4 regions of the Agrobacterium sp. NPDC058088 genome follow, and region 3 is predicted to be linked to each of the others. Evidence: predicted binding sites of a transcription regulator. Region 3 holds the regulator's gene; each other region holds the start of a gene.

Region 1 (4,790 bases), on a different contig from region 3:
AAGCCTTGAAAGCGTGTTTGTCGAGCAGCCCGGCTGCGGCATTTTAAGGGTGATTGAAACCGGCGCTTTGTTGCAACACCTGCATGATGCTTTCTCCGGCGTCTTCGATTGCGCCGCTATTGTCGACGGTCGTGACATCGAAATCCCCTGCGACGGCCAGCGAGCTGCGTTCCAGCCGGCGCAGGATATCGTCCCGGCTTTCCCGTCCGCGCTGTTCCAGCCGCCTTGCCAGCACATCCGGCCGCGCAACGATGTTCACGACCTTCAAGCGGGAAAAGGCGGCGCCAAAATGGGGAAGGGCCGAGCGCGAACCATTGGCGATGACAACCTCTCCCGCTTCGAGATGGCGATAGACGGCGGCCGGAATACCGTATTTCAGACCGTGCGCCTGCCAGGAGACCGCAAAGGCGCCTGCATCCTCCAGCTGGCTGAATTCGTGCATCGAAACGGCATCGTGATTCTCGCCACCCGCATCGCAACTGCGGGTAATGACGCGACGCGTGAAATGGAAACCCGGGCGACCGGACAGCCGCGCCGCCGCATAGTCCATCAGCGTATCCTTGCCGGCCCCGCTCGGGCCGACAATCACGATCATCGTGCCGGGCGACAATGTGCGCCGGCTATCGTCTCCATCGGTGGTCATGCCACACGCTTGCCCTGGCGCCAGACCGAACGGGCGACCGGCACGCCATCTTCGCGGTGGACCCTTACCAGATCGGCCCGCAATCCGGTGGCGATACGGCCCCGGTCAACGAGGCCGACCGTGCGTGCCGGCGTGGCGGTAACCATGCGCAATGCTTCCGGCAGGCTGATGGCCTCAACCTGATCGGCGAGCAGGAACGGTGCAAAGAGCAGGCTGAAAGGCACGTAATCGGAGGAAAGAACATCCAAAACGCCGATCTCCGCAAGATCGCGCGCGGCGATATTGCCGGAATGCGACTTGCCGCGAACGATATTCGGCGCGCCCATCAGGACGCTCATGCCGGCGCTGTGCGAGGCCTTTGCAGCCTCAACGCTGGTGGGGAACTCCGCCAGTTTCACGCCATGGCCGATCGCTTCGCCGACATGGGCTTCGGTGGCGTCGTCATGGCTCGCAACGGTGATACCACGCTCGGCGCAGCGGGCAGCCAGATAATCACGATGCTTGGTGGAATATTCCGCCGATGCGGCCTGCCGGCGCCGCACGAATTCGGCAAAGGCCTCGTCGCTCAGTCCGCGCTTCTTCTGATAATAGAAGATATACTGATCCATGGATTGGAACTGGCGCTGACCCGGGGAGTGGTCCATCAGCGAAATAAGCCGCACGCGCGGATCGGTTTCGAAGTCCTCGAAATGTTCGAGCACATCGGCAGAGGCCACTTCGCAACGCAGATGCAGCAGGTGGTCCGCCCGCAGACGATTCTGATCCGCTGCCGCCTCGATGGCATCAGCCATCGCCCGCATTTCGCCCTTCTCGAAGCCGCCATCCTCATCTGAACCAAGCCGCAGGCAATCGAACACGGTGGTGATGCCGGAGGCGGCCACCTGTGCGTCATGTGCCTGAATGGCGGCGATCTTGTCCCAGATCACGCCTGGGCGCGGCGAATAATGCTGCTCCAGATGGTCAGTGTGGAGTTCCACCAGACCGGGGATCAGGAAGTCGCCTTCGAGGTCTTCTCCGGTTTTGGAAGCGCCTTGGCTGATATCAGCAATCTTGCCGTCACGGATCAGAACAGATCCCAGAATAATATCGTCTTCCAGAACGATACGGGCATTGGAAAGGGCGTGCTCGGTCATGGGTTCGCATCTTTCTTTGGTGGCTGGGCAAGGGGGTGCCAGCTATGAACGGTAAAGGGCGCGCCGCGCGTTTCTTCAATGAACAAGGCGAGGCCGGAAATGGCGAGAGGGCGGTCGGTGAATTCAGCGAACCGCGTCGAGAGAACCTCTTGTATGGCGGGCTGCTCATCTTCATCGATACGGCCGGTCAGCGTCATATGAAAACGAAAGTCATCCATCACATGCGGATAACCCCAGAGAGAGAGATTTTGTCGCTGGCTTTCCGTCAGCATCTGCGGCCGTCGGCGGGCAATATCGGTCTCGGACAGGGGCGCGCGGAACCGATCGAAGTGATCAACAACGTCGGCGGCAAAATCCTGTAGCGGCTGGTAAATACGGTCTGGAACCAGCGCGAAAAACGGCCCAAGCGCCCCGACGACGACGCGCGGTATCTCGAAGGCGGACTGATTGGCCGCAAAGTCTTTGACGGTCGCGAGAAGCTCCGCTTCGCTGTATTTTTCGGCAAGCTCAAAGGGGGCCTTCAGGGTCGCGTGGAAACCGTAACGGCGCGGTTCCTCCGTCAAATCGGCATAGTCGTGGTGGTCGTCGTGCAACGTGCCGGAAAACGCATTGCGGCCCAGCCAGCGCGACGCCGTTTCAGTCAGCGGATGATCTTTAGCCGGAGAAAAATAGATGGCGTAGCGCACGGCAAGCACTCTTCGGTGTCATGGAAAACCAGGGATGAGAAGCTATTTGGCGTGACTCGCCCGCTTCCCGCAAGGTCAGGAGTGCGAGTAATCGCTTTCCGTGACAGAATGATGATGCAGATGGAAAAAAAGCGCACTCAAAACGTGACAGATACTCCCACCACGATGAAGGCGCAGACGAAGATGGTGGAGAAATAAGGCCGGCGCAAATCGGGACTGCGTAAACGTTCGGGACGAGGGATAACGAACATCGTTGCGACTTTCGTTATCCAGCCCGTTAGGCCTAATGCTGTGTTTTACCGATAAGCCGCGAACGCAGCGAATTGGAAATATGGTCGAACAGGAAAACGACGAAGAGGATGAGCAGGACCATATAGGCGACCTTGTCCCAGTCGGCATTGGTGCCCATCGCTTCCAGCAGCTTCAGGCCGATGCCGCCGGCGCCCACCGCACCGATGATGGTGGCGGAGCGAGTGTTGCTTTCCCAGAAATAAAGGGATTGGGAAATGAAGACCGGCAGGACCTGCGGCAACACGCCGAAGCGATTGACCGCAATCGGCGATGCACCGACCGACTTGACGCCCTCGCGCTGCTTGTCGTCGACATTCTCCAGCGCTTCGGCATAGACCTTGCCGAGTGCACCGGTATCGGTGAAGAAGATCGCCGCAATGCCGGGGATCGGCCCCGGACCGAAGCTGCGGGTGAAGAACAGCGCCCAGATCAGCATGTCGATGGAGCGCAGGAAGTCGAACAGGCGCTTCATGCCCCAGTTTGCTGCCTTGTTTGCGGTGATATTGCGTGCCGCTATGAAGGCGAGCGGCAGGGCGACGAGCGTGCCGAACAGCGTGCCAACAAATGCCATCACCAGCGTCTGCATCAGCTTGGACAGGATATCCGCATGTTGCCAGACGCTGTTATCGAGGAAATCATCCACCATGTGACCGATATTGGACCGTGCGGGATCGAGCCTCTCTCCCCACAGAGCCAGTGCTGCCAGTTGGCCGTAGCTCTTGCCCCAGAATTCTGAATGGGTGTCAAAGAAGAAGTTCGCCCATCCGAGAAAGCGGCGCTGCACATAGACCTGGCTGGTGCGGATCTCGGCCTGACCCGCAAAGCCGTAATGGACGAGCACCTTATTGCCGTCCTGCCGGATTTCCTCCGGTGCGTTTTGCGGCGCTAAAGCCTGATCACCATTGATAACGACAGGATAACTCCTGCCATCGACATAGACATCGACCCGCGTCGGCGTCACATCGAGGCGGTTGTCCGAGCCCGCATAAAAAACGCTGTAACCGCCATCCGGCAAGGGCTGCAGCCAGTCGATCTTGGCGTCGGCTGGATATTGTCCGCGGCTCGACCATTGTGGCTGAACCTTGCCGTCTTCGAAGCGAAGGCGCGGTTGAGCACGCCAGGAATACCAGTCCTGAATATAGCTGGAGGCGCGATCCCATCGACCCTGCATGAAAGCCGGGCCGACATTAAAGAAGAAGAAGCAGCCGATGAGGTAGGCGGTGACGGCGAGAAGGCCAACGAGCAGGCCATATCGCTGCATGAAACTGCGGTTGAACACGTGTGGATGTGCAGCCGTCAGCCTCTCGCGGTCAGCGGTGTTGAGAATGAAGCTGGACGACATCAGGCCGCTCCCCGTCCGAATTCGAAGGATTGTTGGCCGATCAGCCTGCGGCGCAGCCAGCTGGAAAACTGGTCGACGGCAATGATGGTGATCAGCAGAAGGATGATGATGGCATAGGTCTTCGCCGCGTGATCGTTACCGATCGACAGCCGGAAGACCTCGCCGATGCCGCCGCCGCCCACGGCGCCGATAATGGTGGAGGCGCGTACGTTGATTTCGGCGCGCAGCAGCGCATAGGAGACGAAATTGGGCAAAACCTGCGGCACGATGGCAAAGCGCACCCGCTCCAGCCAGTTGGCGCCGGCTGCACGCAGGCCTTCATCCGGTTTCATGTCGGCATTTTCCACGACTTCGAAGAAGAGCTTGCCCAGCGCACCGATCGTATGGACCGAAATCGCGATGATGGCCGCGATCGGACCGATCGACAGGATGGCAGTCAGCAGTCCGGCGACGACGATTTCGGGAAAGGCGCGCAACACCTCCATAATCCGGCGCACCACCCAGCGCACGAGGCCGGCGCCAACGAGGTTGGTCGAGGCGAAGAAGCAGAGCACAAAGGCGAAACTCGTGCCGATGATCGTCGAGACCAGCGCGATATTGAGCGTGATGACTAGTTGGTAGATGAAGTGCGGTATGTAGAAGCCGTCGGCGATGTAAACGCGATCTGCGACATAGTTGTATTTCAGCGAACCATC
Region 2 (4,790 bases), on a different contig from region 3:
CGTCTTTCCGGGTGACGTGGCGGTGGATTGCGGCGATATCCTGCCGCAGTGCCGCCAGTTCGGCGAGCACTTTGACATCGATCTTTTCATGCAGCGAAAGAACCTCGAGCTCGGCCTTCAGGTTCACCTCATAATCCTTGGTGGCCTCGAAACGGTCGCGGGCCGCCTGGCGGTTCTGCGACATCATGATGATCGGCGCCTGGATGGCGGCCAGCATGGAGAGCAGCAGGTTGAGGAAGATGAAGGGATAGGGGTCGAAGGCGCGGGTGGTCAGCACGATGGTGTTGATGATGGCCCAGAAGATCAGGAAAAAGCAGAAGCTGAGGATGAACCCCCAGGAACCGCCGATCTTGGCGATATTATCCGCCAGCCTGTCACCGACACTGGCGCCGGCGGAAAATTCCGCGTTGATGTCGCTCGAAACCAGCTTTTTCTGGTGCGACAGTTCCAGGATACGCCGCTCCACCTCGCCGATTTCGCGGGAGGAGCGTTTGAAATGCGACGTGATGTAGTCGGAGATATCTGACACGGTGTGTCTCCGGTTCTGATGGGGTGCCTGTGCGTTTCCCGAGATAACCCCGCATGGCGGCGGAATTCAAACATTTTCCGTCACAATTCGGTTCGGGCGTTTCCATCAGGCCGTCACACGGCCGGCGTGCCCTCATGCAGCCAGTTGAAGCCGGGGAAGAAACGCTCGCGGCCATATTGCTGGCCGAACATCATGTCGAATTGCAGCAGGCGGTAATCTCGCACCACGTCTGGAACGGCGTTCGGTGCGATCGACCAGTCGGGCAGGGCCTTGCCATCGGTTGCCACCAGCATATGCCGGTCGATGACGGAGAAGGCCTGCTGAACCTCACCCAGCGTGCCGGTGTAGAAGGGATCGGAGAAACCTGCGGTCTTCAGCACGTGATAGGGCAGAAGCGCCGGGCTGATGGTGCCGATATTCTTGCGCACGCCCTTCTTCGACGACCAGACGACGAGCGGCGTCTCATGTTCCTTCTTCATCACTTCCAGCGGCGCGCGGCGGCTGGCGACCATGCCCGGCATGTAACCGCTTTCCACAAAGGCCTGGCCGAGCGGCGGCAGGTGATCACCGAAAAGGACGATGATGGTTTCGCGATCGCGTTTTTTTGCCCAGCGCATCAGCTTCAGCAGCGCTTCGTCTGCTTTCACGACACCCTGCGAATAGGTGGCGAGCGCCTCGGAAGCCGAGGTGGAAAGACCGCCCGTTACACCGATGGTGTTTTCAGCATAACGGTTCGTTTCGTAAGGGCCATGTCCCTGCAGGGTGACGGCAAAAAGGAAGAGAGGGTTCTTTGCCGTATCCGTGGTCGCCATGATTTCGTCCATCAGCGCGTCGTCGGAGGCGAAGTTGCCGCGTTTTTCCATGGCCGGCAGCGTCTCTTCGGAGCGGAATTCCTCAAAACCGAAATTTTTATAGACCTGCTTGCGGTTCCAGAACCATTCCTGGAACGGATGCATGGCAATGGCGGAATAACCTTCGCCACGGAAGAAGCTGGCAAGTGAAGGCACCGGACGGCGGATATATTGCTGGTAGGGAATGCTGCCATAGGGCAGGAAGGCGTTGGAAAAACCGGTCAGCGCCTCAAATTCCACATTGGCCGTCATGCCGCCGAACTCGGGGGAAAACACATTGCCGGACTGTTTGGCGCGGATCGTCGGCATGGGGTCGGCCGACAGCTCGACGTTTTCAAGCCGGGTCGGATCCCACAGCGATTCGCTCATCAGCATGATGATATCGGGGTAATCGCCCTTATTGGCAGCAAAGGAGGCGGGTTTCGAGGTGAGATCGGCGATGCTGCTATCGCCGTAACCCTCGGGCGCCGAGACATTGGCCATGGGAATGTTGAAGGCGAAGGCCATCAGGAAACCGTTATGGCGGTAATTTTCCTGCTGGTCCCACATCATGGGAATGATGTTGAGGCGATCACGCACCCAGGAATAATGCGAATAGTCCATCAGCGAGGCGAGACCGGCAAGAAGCGGCAGCGTGAGCATGAGACCCGCGGCGCGCTCGCGCCAGCTTAAGCCCGGCGAATGGCGGCGCGCCAGCAGCCAGAGCGCCACAAGCGCGGCGATGGCGGCGCAGAGGCCGAGACCCACAAGCGCAGCCGTCAATGGTTGCGCCTTCAGCATGGTGGGCAGAAGCTCAAGAATCTGGCGGCCGAACAGCAGGTCGGAAGGGTAAAGCGGATCGGAGAGATAGGTCTGTTTTTGCGCAGAAATAAGCCCCGTCAGCGCGCAGAGCGGCGCAATTGCAATCAGCGACAGGTAACGTCGGCCAAGCATGGCATCCAGCGCCACGAGAAGGGCGAGCATGGCGGCGATGGTGGTCACGCCCGGGCGGGCGGGGGAGGTGAGGAAGGCGCCAACGTCATGGAGCGAACCACGGGCGATCCATTCCAGCGAAACGACGAGTACGATGGATGCGAGCGTGAGATTGGCAAGCGTATAGGCAGTGCCCGAAAGCTTCGAAAGGCCCCTTTTTGCCGCAGGCGAAAAGACAAAACCAGCCTTTTCGGAAGCCGTTGTTTTTGGCGCCGAATGTTTCAAACCCATACTCCGGTATTTCAGGCGGCAGCGCCGATCCGGGGAGGTGAATCGGGCGTTGCAAAAGTGTCATGTAACTGTCACATAAGCGCGATGAATGCGACATGAACTTTGCTGACTCTGGCGGGCGTGGTGATAACCTTCGTGTGAACGGGGATACCGGTCCTTGAGCCGCTGCGGTATGCAATTGCCGCGTTGCGGAGCGGCCACGGGCGCGGTATTGAATGGGCATGAGCGACAGACACGATATCAAGAACCATCTCCGGATTGCCGTTGGGCAGTTCAATCCGACTGTTGGCGACGTGGCGGGCAACCTCGCCAGGGCGCGTGAGGCGCGGGCCGATGCGGCGACGCAGGGCGCCGACCTGCTGCTTCTGACCGAGCTGTTCATTTCAGGCTATCCGCCTGAGGATCTGGTGCTGAAGCCGGCTTTTCTGAAAGCATGCCTGAAAGCGGTGGAAGAACTGGCGGCAGAAACGGCCGATGGTGGGCCGGGTGTCGTCATTGGCTTTCCGCGCCAAGGCGAGACGGGCCGGCACAATTCGGTGGCGCTGCTGGATGGCGGCAAGATCATTGCGCTGCGCGACAAGATCGACCTGCCAAATTACGGCGAGTTCGACGAAAAACGCGTTTTCTCCGAAGGGTCGATTTCCGGTCCCTATAATTTCCGTGGTGTGCGGATCGGCATTCCGATCTGCGAGGAAATCTGGAACGACATGGGCGTGTGCGAGACGCTGGCCGAAAGTGGGGCGGAAATCCTGCTGGTGCCGAATGGGTCGCCCTATTATCGTGGCAAGCTGGATGTGCGCCATCAGGTGGCGCTCCGGCAGGTGATCGAGAGCGGGCTTCCGCTCGTTTTCGCCAATCAGCTGGGCGGGCAGGACGAGCTGGTATTCGACGGTGCGAGCTTCGCCTTTAATGCAGACAAGACGCTCGCCTTCCAGATGAGCCAGTTCGAGGCCACGCTTGCCGTCACCGACTGGAAACGTACCGCGGACGGCTGGCGCTGCGAGAGCGGGCCATTCTCGAAGATTCCCGAGGGCGAGGAGGCGGATTACCGCGCCTGCATGCTGGGCTTTCGCGACTATGTTAACAAGAACGGTTTCAAGAGCGTGGTTCTTGGCCTTTCCGGCGGTATCGATTCGGCGATCTGCGCTGCCCTTGCCGTCGATGCGCTTGGTGAGGAGCGGGTGCGCTGCATCATGCTGCCTTACCGCTATACCTCGGAAGAATCGTTGAAGGATGCCGCCGATTGCGCCCGGGCGCTCGGTTGCCGTTACGATATCGTGCCGATCGTCGAGCCGGTGGAAGGCTTTCTCTCGGCGCTGTCAGAACTTTTCGAGGGCACCGAAGAGGGCATCACCGAGGAAAACCTGCAGAGCCGCACGCGCGGCACCATTTTGATGGCCGTTTCGAACAAGTTCGGCTCAATGGTGGTGACGACGGGTAACAAGTCGGAAATGTCTGTGGGCTACGCCACGCTTTATGGCGATATGAATGGCGGTTTCAACCCCATCAAGGACCTCTACAAGATGCAGGTCTATGCCATTTCCGCCTGGCGCAACGCCCATGTGCCGCCGGGTGCGCTGGGCCCTTCCGGCGAGGTGATCCCCGCCAACATCATCGCCAAGGCGCCATCGGCCGAATTGCGCCCCAACCAGACCGACCAGGATTCGCTGCCGCCCTATCCGGTGCTGGACGATATTCTCGAATGCCTTGTCGAGAAGGAAATGTCGGTCGAGGAAATTCTGGCGCGCGGCCATGATTTGGCGACCGTGCATCGGGTGGAGCATCTGCTCTACCTCGCCGAATACAAGCGCCGGCAATCGGCGCCGGGTGTTAAGATCACCAAGAAGAATTTTGGGCGTGACCGGCGTTATCCGATCACCAACCGGTTCAGGGATCGGTGACTAAGGCGGTTTCCGGAAGGCGCGTTTAAGGCCGGTCCTGCGTCATCGAGGTTGATTGCCTGTGAGACGGTGCGGCATATTTCTTCTCCCCGCCGGGGAGAAGGTGGCCCGAAGGGTCGGATGAGGGGGCACGATTGCCGTATCTCACTACCCTTGCCCCCTCATCCCGCTGCCGCGACCTTCTCCCCCTCGGGGAGAAGAAACATGCGGCATGCGCTCGGTCCACGATGGGGGTTCATGAATGGCGCGGAGAAAACCCCGCGCCACTCTTCACTCACCTCAAATAACCTGCCCCACATCGATGCG
Region 3 (4,790 bases):
CTTCATCAACGGCGCCTCAAGCCGTCCGGAAGCGGCGGGTGTCGGCGTGGCGCTGATCGGTTCCTTCTACATGATGCTGATCGTCTTGGTGCTGTCATTGCCGATTGGCGTCGCGGCCTCGATCTACCTTGAGGAATTCGCCCCGAAGAACCGTCTGACGGATCTTATCGAGGTGAATATCAACAATCTCGCGGCCGTTCCTTCGATTGTTTACGGTCTGCTTGGCCTCTCGGTTTTCATCAACTTCATGGGCTTTCCACGCTCGGCCTCGCTGGTTGGCGGCCTCGTCCTGACGTTGATGACCTTGCCGACGATCATCATCGCGACCCGCGCTGCCCTGAAAGCCGTGCCACCGTCAATCCGCGCCGCCGCCCTCGGCCTCGGCGCTTCCAAGATGCAGACGATCTTCCATCATGTGCTGCCGCTCGCCATGCCCGGCATTCTGACCGGCACCATCATCGGCCTCGCCCACGCGCTGGGCGAAACGGCGCCGCTGCTCCTCATCGGCATGGTAGCATTCGTTGCGAATTACCCGACAACGCCGATGGATCCGTCCACGGCCCTGCCGGTGCAGATTTACATGTGGGCGAACGAAGCCGAGCGCGCCTTTGTCGAAAGGACATCTGGCGCTATCATCATCCTGCTTCTGTTCCTCATCGTCATGAATGTTGGCGCAATCCTGTTGCGTCGCCGCTTCGAACGGCGCTGGTAGAGGGAGATTGAGCAAATGAACATGTTGTCGGAAGCAGCAGTTGAAAAGGCGCTGGACAAGAAAATGAATGAAGTCTCATACAAGATGATCGGCAAGGACGTTTCGGTTTATTACGGCGAAAAGCGCGCGCTTTACGACGTGAACCTCAATGTTCGGGAAAATACGGTGACCGCGCTGATCGGCCCCTCGGGCTGCGGCAAGTCCACATTCCTGCGTACCCTGAACCGTATGAACGACACGATCGACGGCTGCCGGGTCACCGGCAAGATCACGCTCGACACCGACGATATCTACGATCAGGCGATCGATGTCGTTGAACTGCGCGCCCGTGTCGGCATGGTGTTCCAGAAGCCGAACCCCTTCCCGAAGTCGATCTATGAAAACATTTCCTACGGTCCGCGCATCCACGGTCTCGCCCGCAACAAGGCGGATATGGATCAGATCGTCGAGCACAGCCTGCAGAAGGCCGGTCTCTGGAACGAGGTGAAGGACCGCCTGCAGGAATCCGGCACGGGTCTTTCCGGTGGCCAGCAGCAGCGCTTGTGCATTGCCCGCGCCGTTGCCGTCAGCCCGGAAGTTATTCTGATGGACGAGCCCTGCTCGGCGCTCGACCCGATCGCGACTGCAAAGGTCGAGGAACTGATCCACGAGCTGCGTACCAACTACACGATCGTTATCGTCACGCACTCCATGCAGCAGGCGGCGCGTGTTTCCCAGCGCACGGCTATGTTCCACCTTGGTCACCTTGTCGAAGAAAACGAAACCGACAAGATGTTCACCAATCCGGACGACCAGCGCACGCAGGACTACATCATGGGCCGCTTCGGCTGATCCCGGCCGGCGTTTTATCGAAACCGAACAAGACTGGTGCCTCTGCCGTGCCCGCTTCGGGGTACGTGCATGCAGGCCAAGCCGGAGGACTAGACCATGACACAGACAACGACCCATTCGCATATTCTGTCGGCCTATGACGACGAACTGAAATTCCTCACGCGTCGTATCGCCGAAATGGGCGGTCTCGCGGAACAGATGTGTGCCGACGCCGTGCGTGCGCTCGTCAACTCCGACGCCGCACTCGCCCAGAAGGTCATTTCCGACGACGCGATCCTCGACCATTCCGAGCGCGAGATCGGCGACAAGGCCATCGTCACCATCGCCAGGCGCCAGCCGATGGCGGCAGACCTTCGCGAGATCATCGGCACGCTGCGTATTGCAGCGGACCTCGAACGTGTTGGCGACCTCGGTAAGAACACTGCCAAGCGTGTCATCGCGGTTGCCGGAACGGGCGTGCCGCGCAAGCTCGCCCGCGGCATAGAGCACCTGTCGGAGTTGGCGCTGGTACAGCTCAAGGAAGTCCTCGACGTCTATTCGACACGTTCGGCGGAGAAGGCCAATGCCATCCGCGAGCGCGACGAGGAAATCGACGCCATGTATACGTCGCTCTTCCGTGAGCTTCTGACCTACATGATGGAAGATCCGCGCAACATCACCACCTGCACGCATCTTCTGTTCTGCGCCAAGAACATCGAGCGTATCGGCGACCACGCCACCAATATCGCCGAGACGATCTATTACATGACCACCGGCAGCCAGCCGGAAGGCGAACGTCCGAAGGACGACAGTTCCAACACGCTCGGTTCGGTTACCGAGTAACAGACAAGCAGCGGCTTGCGGAGTTAGTATATGGTGCCCAAGATTGCAGTTGTGGAAGATGAGGAAGCTCTGAGCGTCCTGCTTCGTTACAATCTCGAGGCTGAGGGATACGACGTCGACACGATACCCCGTGGCGATGAGGCGGAAATCAGGCTGCAGGAGCGTATTCCGGATCTTCTCATCCTGGACTGGATGCTGCCTGGCGTTTCCGGCATCGAGTTGTGCCGGCGGCTCCGAATGCGGCCGGAAACCGAACGTCTGCCCATCATCATGCTGACGGCGCGTGGCGAAGAGAGCGAGCGCGTTCGTGGCCTTGCCACCGGCGCCGACGATTATGTCGTCAAGCCGTTCTCGACGCCGGAACTCATGGCCCGCGTCAAGGCCATGCTGCGCCGGGCGCGCCCCGAGGTTCTGTCTTCGGTGCTGAAATGTGGCGATATAGAACTGGATCGCGAGACCCATCGCGTTCACCGCAAAAGCCGCGAAGTGCGTCTCGGCCCGACGGAATTCCGCCTGCTGGAGTTCCTGATGACTTCTCCGGGCCGGGTGTTCTCCCGCTCGCAGTTGCTGGATGGCGTCTGGGGCCATGATATCTACGTCGATGAGCGTACCGTCGACGTGCATGTCGGACGCCTGCGTAAGGCGCTCAATTTTTCCCATATGCAGGACGTCATCCGCACCGTGCGCGGTGCCGGATATTCGATGGAAGCCTGATCGGAACCGAACTGACGGTTCCCCTCAGCATGACGTTCCGCCAAAATGAAAAGGCCCGAAACCGGGATGGTGTCGGGCTTTTTCATTTTGAACCTTCCGCAAGCACGATACTTTCATCTGCTTGACGAGCGGTTGAGAGCCCACCGAAATCCGGATTGAAGGGCGAAACCCGACGACGATGAATAGGCCTTGGTGTTCTGCTATAGCCGTCCGGGAAGCGTCGTACGTGTCACAAAAAAACGGGCCCGAAGGCCCGTAGTTTTTGAGTGTCAAATGCGTGCCGCAACACTCAAGCCTTACGGCGCTCGCTGACCGGCTGGTAGGCGAGCTTCGCATGGAACTTGCAATAGGGCGAAGATTCCAGCGCTTCACAACCGCAGAAATGGAAATCGTCTTTCAAGGGATCGCCAACCGGCCACTTGCAGGTGCGCTCGGTGAGTTCCGTCAGCGTCAGGCGACGGGAAATCGGGGTGACAACGTTTCTGGACGGAACGTAATCGAGGACTTCCGCAGTCTCGATGCCGATATCTTCCTGAAGAGCCGTTGCTGCGTTAGAACGCGTCAGAACCCGAGCAGGCGCGGTGCCGACGCGGCCCACGAAATTCGTCGCGCGTGGAGCGGGGGCCGCGGCACGCTTGGGAGCGGAACGCGCCGAAGTGACCGGACCGCCAGCCTTGACGCGTCCCGGCAGGTTAAGACGGTGGACCTTGCCGATGACGGCATTGCGGCTGACACCGCCCAGCTGTGCTGCTATCTGGCTGGCGCTAAGCCCTTCGGACCACAATTTCTTGAGTTTCTCGACCCGTTCGTCTGTCCAGTTCATGCCGCTTCTCCGCTTTTCGCGTGTATTTTCGGCAGAATCCCTCTCCGTCTCGCGGGATGTGCCGCGAGTGTGGTTTCTGCCTGATTTTTGGTGACTAGTTCCGCCGCAATGCAGTCTAGTAATTAGCGATTAACCTAGTGCCACGCAGACTCCGTGGCAAGAGTCACGGGAATCATCTCGAATCGATTTTCCGGTTTTCCCCAACTTGCTGGCGAGTAGAGTCAGAAAGGCAACACCTGGGGTCTGCCGAGCCGCCACCTACTAGGGCTTGATAAGCCTAGGAAATACGGACTTTTGTTGACATCGGCAGGCGAAGTGACAATAGTGCCCGTGCCGCCGCGAGGCGGCATTTTTGATTTTCAGGCGAGGGATAACCTCACTAGCCTATTGACAACCGTCTGACAGCGCATTTGCGCAAGGAGTGATACAGCCATGGCCGAAGCCGCCGCGCCATTGTTCGATACGTTTTCAAGAGCCCCCCTGCGCTTTGAGCGAGGCGAGGGCGTCTGGCTGTTCACGGAAAGCGGCGAGCGATATCTGGATTTTGCGGCCGGCGTTGCCGTCAATTCGCTGGGCCACGCCCACCCGCATCTTGTCGACGCGATCAAGACGCAGGCCGAGAAGGTCTGGCACGTCTCGAACCTTTATGAAGTGCCCGGACAGGAAAAACTCGCCAAGCGCCTGACGGAAGCGACATTCGCGGACAAGGTCTTCTTTACCAATTCCGGCGCGGAAGCGCTGGAATGCGCGATCAAGACCGCGCGCCGTTACCACTATTCCAAGGGGCATCCGGAAAAGTTCCGCATCGTCACCTTCGAAGGCGCCTTCCACGGCCGCACGCTGGCGACGATCGCTGCCGGTGGCCAGCAGAAATATCTCGAAGGTTTC
Region 4 (4,790 bases), on a different contig from region 3:
TCGCCATGCCGCTTTTCCTTTATTGGCAAAAGCGGCGGCGCCGTAAGCACCGCCGCCTCCGGATGAGAGCTGAGGATTAGCCGCCGATGACGGACTTACGAGCGTCGATGATCGTCTGGTAGAAAGACGGATCGACCTTGATGTAGGCAGTGTTCTTGCCTTGGGTGAAGCCCTGGAAGCATGCAAGGTCCTTCTTGGGCAGTTCCATGAAGAAGTCTTCTACCTTCTGCTTCATGTTGTCGCCGATCTTGTTGGCGACGAGCAGCGGACCGTTCGGTATTAGCGGCGACTTCCAGACCTGAACGATATCGTCCATGTCGAGGTTACCCTTCTTGACCATCTGATGAAGGTTACCGCCGGAATAGCCTTCTTCCCACTTGCCAACGCCCGAACCGAAGGTGGTGCCGACGTCAAACTTCTTGTCGAGAACGGCGAGAACGAGGTTCTCGTGGCCGCCGCCAAATCCGGTTTCAGAGAAGTATTCCTTCACCGGGACGCCCGTTTCTTTCGGGATCGCCACGTTCGGAATAAGGAAGCCCGAGGTGGAGTCCGGGTCGGCGAAGCCGATCTTCTTGCCCTTGGCATCGGCCAGCGTCTTGATACCGCTGTCCTTACGGGCAATCATGATGGTGTAATATCCGCTGGAGCCGTCAGAGCCCGTGTAGGTCAGAATCGGATCGACAGCCTTGGGGTCGGCAATAGCGATCTTGGCATAGGACGACGCGCCCATGGAGGCGATGTCGATGGTGCCGCCGAGCAGGCCCTGGATGACGCCGTTATAGTCCGGCGAGGGGAAGACCTGAACTTCGGAAACGCCTGTCGCAGCCTTGAGGCCATCGGCAACGCACTTGGTGTTGCGGATCTGGTCGGCTTCGTTTTCGGAACCGTCGAGACCGATACGCAGAACCTTGACGTCCTGAGCCATGGCGGAACCGGCCAGAACGCCAAGGGCGACTGCCGAAAGAAGCAATTTCTTCAACATGGACTTTCTCCTGTTTCCCGGCGAGCCGGAGTTTGTTGTGAAATATTGGCCCTTGACGCGGGCACAAACGATGCTGAGCGGTTCCTCAGAGCCCGGCGAGAGCGAGCGGTTCAGGGCCGGCAGATTGCTGCACCGGACGCGCGGCAAGCTGCGCGCCGGGAATATTGATGCTGGTCGAGGTCATTGTCTCGTCGATGCCGGAGCCTTGAGAATCGGTTCCGTAGATTTCGGTGACGGCAGCAGCCGTGAGCTCGGCGGGCGTTCCATCGAAGACGACGCGGCCCTGAGACATGCCGATGATGCGTTCGCAATAATTGCGCGCCGTATCCAGCGTATGCAGATTGGTGATGACGGTGATGCCTTCGCGCTCGTTGATGTCGCGCAACGCGTCCATCACGATCTTGGCATTGAGGGGATCGAGCGAGGCGATCGGCTCATCGGCCAGGACCATCTTCGGAGACTGCATCAACGCACGCGCGATGGCGACGCGCTGCTGCTGGCCGCCGGAAAGAGTGCCTGCCGCCTGCATGGCCACATGCTCGATGCCCAGCCGCTCCAGCGCGGCGATCGCCATCAGCCGCTCCTCATGGGTGAAGATGTTGAAGAGGCTAAGCGCCGTCGAACGGTGATTAAGGCGGCCGAGCATGACGTTGGTGAGCACGTCGAGGCGGGGCACCAGATTGAACTGCTGGAAGATCATGGCGCAGTCGCGCTGCCAGTTGCGGAGCGCCGCACCCTTCAGCGCCGAGACTTCGGTATCGTTGAAATGAATGGAGCCCGAGGAAGGGTCGACGAGGCGATTGATCATGCGCAGCAGCGTCGATTTTCCCGCACCGGAGCGCCCGATCACGCCGACCATCTGACCCTGCGGTATCTCGACATTTACGGAATCGACCGCAGTGTGGTTGCCGAAACGGCGCGTGACTTGCTTCAGGTGAAAGCTCATTTCCCCGTCCAATCTTCTTTTGACGGGGTTCCACGTAACAGCGGTGCGTGAAGCGCGAATGTCAGTTTGATGAATAAAATATTACAGGTTTCCGCGGTGCTGCCTGCGCCTGTTCGCCGACAAAGCTTTCAGGAGGTATCTCGGTGCGCAGGAATCCGCACATCTCTCAAAGGCCTCAAGACAAAAAATCCCGGAGTTTTACTCCGGGATTTTTAGCTGTTTCAGAAAAGGAAGGTTTTATCCGCCATATTTCGCGACGAAATCCTCTGCCGCCAGATTGCGGAAGTCGTCGAGAGCGCCACGCAGAGTTGCATGGTTCCAGTCCCACCATTTCAGATCATCCATTTTCCGGCCCAGTTCAGCCGGGAAGCGTTCCCGGATCAGCTTGGCGGGCACGCCGCCGACGATGGTATAAGGGGCAACGTCTTTTGAAACGACCGCACCTGCGCCGATCACCGCGCCGTTTCCAATTGTTACGCCGGGCAGGATGGTTGCGCCGTGGCCGATCCAGACATCGTGGCCGATGACGACGCGCTTGGCGCGGCGGGCAGCGAAGAAGTCCTTTTCATCCTCGGCGTCGTCCCAGTAGTTGTGGGCGCGATAGGTGAAATGGTGCAACGTGGCCCGTGACATCGGATGATTGGTGGCGTTGATGCGGACGGAAGCGGCGATGTTGACGAATTTGCCGATGCTGGCGCACCAGATGGCGCCATCCTGCATGACATAGGAGTAATCGCCCATTTCGACTTCCTCGATCCGGCAGCGCTCCGAAATTTCGGTGTAGCGGCCGATCGATGAATTGGTGACGCGGGCACTGTCGTGGATGACGGGTTCGAGACCGACTCTGGAATTCATGCTGCTGCCTTCCGGGGAGAAAATTGCGAGACGTCGAGAATGCGGTCGGCCACGGCTTCGCGCACTTCCTCATCATGGAAAATGCCGAGCAAGGCGGTCCCCTTGCGCTTCTTTTCGGCGATCATCTCGACGACGACCCGCCGATTGGCGGCATCCAGCGAGGCGGTGGGTTCGTCGAGAAGCAGGATCGCGTGATCGGTGATGAAACCGCGTGCGATATTCACACGCTGCTGCTCACCGCCGGAGAAGGTTGCCGGCGGCAGCGACCATAACTCCTTCGGCAGGTTGAGTTTCGAAAGCAGCGTCGCTGCCTGCTCGCGCGCCTCCTCGACCGCAACCTTGCGGGCAAAAAGCGGCTCGGCGACGACGTCTATCGCTGGAACGCGCGGCACGGTGCGCAGGAACTGGCTGACATAACCAATCGTGCGGTGGCGTATTTCGAGGATCGTGCGCGGCGAGGCGCTGCCGATATCGATGACATCACCCTGATGGCGGATGAGGATCTGGCCGCTGTCGATGGCGTAGTTGCCATAGAGCATTTTCAGGATCGAGCTTTTGCCAATGCCCGAAGGGCCGCCGAGCACGACGCATTCGCCGCCCGAAACGGAGAAATTGACATCGCGGACGACTGGCAGCTCGATACCGTCGCGAAGATGCATGGTGAAGCTTTTGAAGACTTCCGAAACGATGAGAGGCGTCGTCATGGTAGGTTCTTTCTTTCTGCGCGTGACTTTATCCGAAAACCGGGGACCACTTTTCAGAGCAACGCGGCTAGACCTGCAAAATGGAGGAAACAAGCAACTGCGTGTAGGGCTCGCGCGGATCGTCCAGCACCCGGTCCGTCAGACCGTGCTCGATGACGTCGCCGCCCTTCATCACCATCATCCGATGCGATAGCAGCCGCGCGACGGCCAGATCATGGGTGACGACGACGACGGCAAGCCCGAGATCGTTGACGAGGCCGCGTACGAGATCGAGCAGGCGCGCCTGCACCGAGACATCGAGGCCACCGGTCGGCTCATCCATGAAAACGAGACGCGGGGAGGTAACGAGGTTGCGGGCGATCTGCAGGCGCTGGCGCATGCCGCCCGAGAAGGCGCGCGGCTGGTCATCGATACGGTCGGTGCCGATTTCCACCCGCTCCAGCCATTCGCTGGCCGATTGGCGGATATTACCGTAATGCCGGTTACCAACAGCCATCAGCCGCTCGCCGACATTGGCGCCGGCAGACACCGCCATGCGCAAGCCATCCGCCGGGTTCTGATGCACGAAACCCCAGTCGGTCCGCATCAGGAAACGTCGTTCAGCCTCACCCATGTGGTAGAGATCACGCATGGAGCCGTCGCGCATGCGATATTCCACGCTTCCAGCCGTTGGCATCAATCGGGTGGAAATGCAGTTGAGAAGCGTGGTCTTGCCGGAACCGGATTCACCGACGATGGCGAGCACCTCGCCAGGGTAAAGCTCGAAGGAGACGTTGCGGCAACCGGCACGGTCGCCGTAATATTTGGAAACGTCCCGGACTTTCAAAAGCGGTGCGTCGCTCATTCTGCGGCCTCCTTCACATCCGCCAGCAGGTGGCCCTTGTGGCCATGGGCGCGGCGGTCTTCGCAATGGTCGGTATCGGAGCACACGAACATGCGTCCGCCCTTGTCATCAAGCACCACTTCGTCCAGATAGACATTCTCCGCGCCGCACAGTGCGCAAGGCTTGTCGAAGCGCTGGACTTCAAACGGGTGATCCTCGAAATCCAGGCTGACGACGTCGGTATAGGGCGGTACGGCATAGATGCGCTTTTCGCGCCCGGCACCGAACAGCTGCAACGCCTCCGACATATTCATTTTCGGATTGTCGAATTTCGGCGTCGGAGAGGGGTCCATCACGTAACGCCCGGCAACCTTCACCGGATAGGCATAGGTGGTGGAGATGCGGCCGTTGCGGGCGATGTCCTCGTAAAGCTTGACGTGCATCAGGCCGTACTCTTCGAGCGCGTGCATGACACGGGTT

What was found. The regulator PhoB, encoded in region 3, activates phosphate uptake and scavenging genes when phosphate is short. The targets are predictions, from matches to a motif close to TGTCATNNANCTGTCAT.
Region 1: a site for PhoB is predicted at 2,563-2,579, ahead of ACFVTJ_RS16280 (DUF1045 domain-containing protein). Genes of this name have one in related genera too.
Region 2: a site for PhoB is predicted at 2,642-2,658, ahead of ACFVTJ_RS04520 (LTA synthase family protein). Genes of this name have one in related genera too.
Region 4: a site for PhoB is predicted at 1,987-2,003, ahead of phnC (phosphonate ABC transporter ATP-binding protein). Genes of this name have one in related genera too.

What each region holds. Positions count from the first base shown of each region.
Region 1 covers NZ_JBHVSU010000005.1:239,349-244,138, reverse strand. The annotation lists gene phnN (phosphonate metabolism protein/1,5-bisphosphokinase (PRPP-forming) PhnN) at 44-643, opposite strand; gene ACFVTJ_RS16285 (alpha-D-ribose 1-methylphosphonate 5-triphosphate diphosphatase) at 640-1,776, opposite strand; gene ACFVTJ_RS16280 (DUF1045 domain-containing protein) at 1,773-2,462, opposite strand; gene phnE (phosphonate ABC transporter, permease protein PhnE) at 2,746-4,095, opposite strand; gene phnE (phosphonate ABC transporter, permease protein PhnE) at 4,095-4,790, opposite strand, start outside.
Region 2 covers NZ_JBHVSU010000001.1:898,150-902,939, forward strand. The annotation lists gene ACFVTJ_RS04515 (DUF1003 domain-containing protein) at 1-529, opposite strand, end outside; gene ACFVTJ_RS04520 (LTA synthase family protein) at 643-2,583, opposite strand; gene ACFVTJ_RS04525 (NAD+ synthase) at 2,805-4,484, shown strand; gene ACFVTJ_RS04530 (glyoxalase superfamily protein) at 4,764-4,790, opposite strand, start outside.
Region 3 covers NZ_JBHVSU010000002.1:9,343-14,132, forward strand. The annotation lists gene pstA (phosphate ABC transporter permease PstA) at 1-712, shown strand, start outside; gene pstB (phosphate ABC transporter ATP-binding protein PstB) at 728-1,543, shown strand; gene phoU (phosphate signaling complex protein PhoU) at 1,640-2,365, shown strand; gene phoB (phosphate regulon transcriptional regulator PhoB) at 2,396-3,079, shown strand; gene ACFVTJ_RS05345 (GcrA family cell cycle regulator) at 3,369-3,902, opposite strand; gene ACFVTJ_RS05350 (aspartate aminotransferase family protein) at 4,335-4,790, shown strand, end outside.
Region 4 covers NZ_JBHVSU010000005.1:234,275-239,064, reverse strand. The annotation lists gene phnE (phosphonate ABC transporter, permease protein PhnE) at 1-7, opposite strand, end outside; gene phnD (phosphonate ABC transporter substrate-binding protein) at 77-982, opposite strand; gene phnC (phosphonate ABC transporter ATP-binding protein) at 1,068-1,928, opposite strand; gene ACFVTJ_RS16255 (DapH/DapD/GlmU-related protein) at 2,166-2,783, opposite strand; gene phnL (phosphonate C-P lyase system protein PhnL) at 2,780-3,487, opposite strand; gene phnK (phosphonate C-P lyase system protein PhnK) at 3,555-4,331, opposite strand; gene ACFVTJ_RS16240 (alpha-D-ribose 1-methylphosphonate 5-phosphate C-P-lyase PhnJ) at 4,328-4,790, opposite strand, start outside.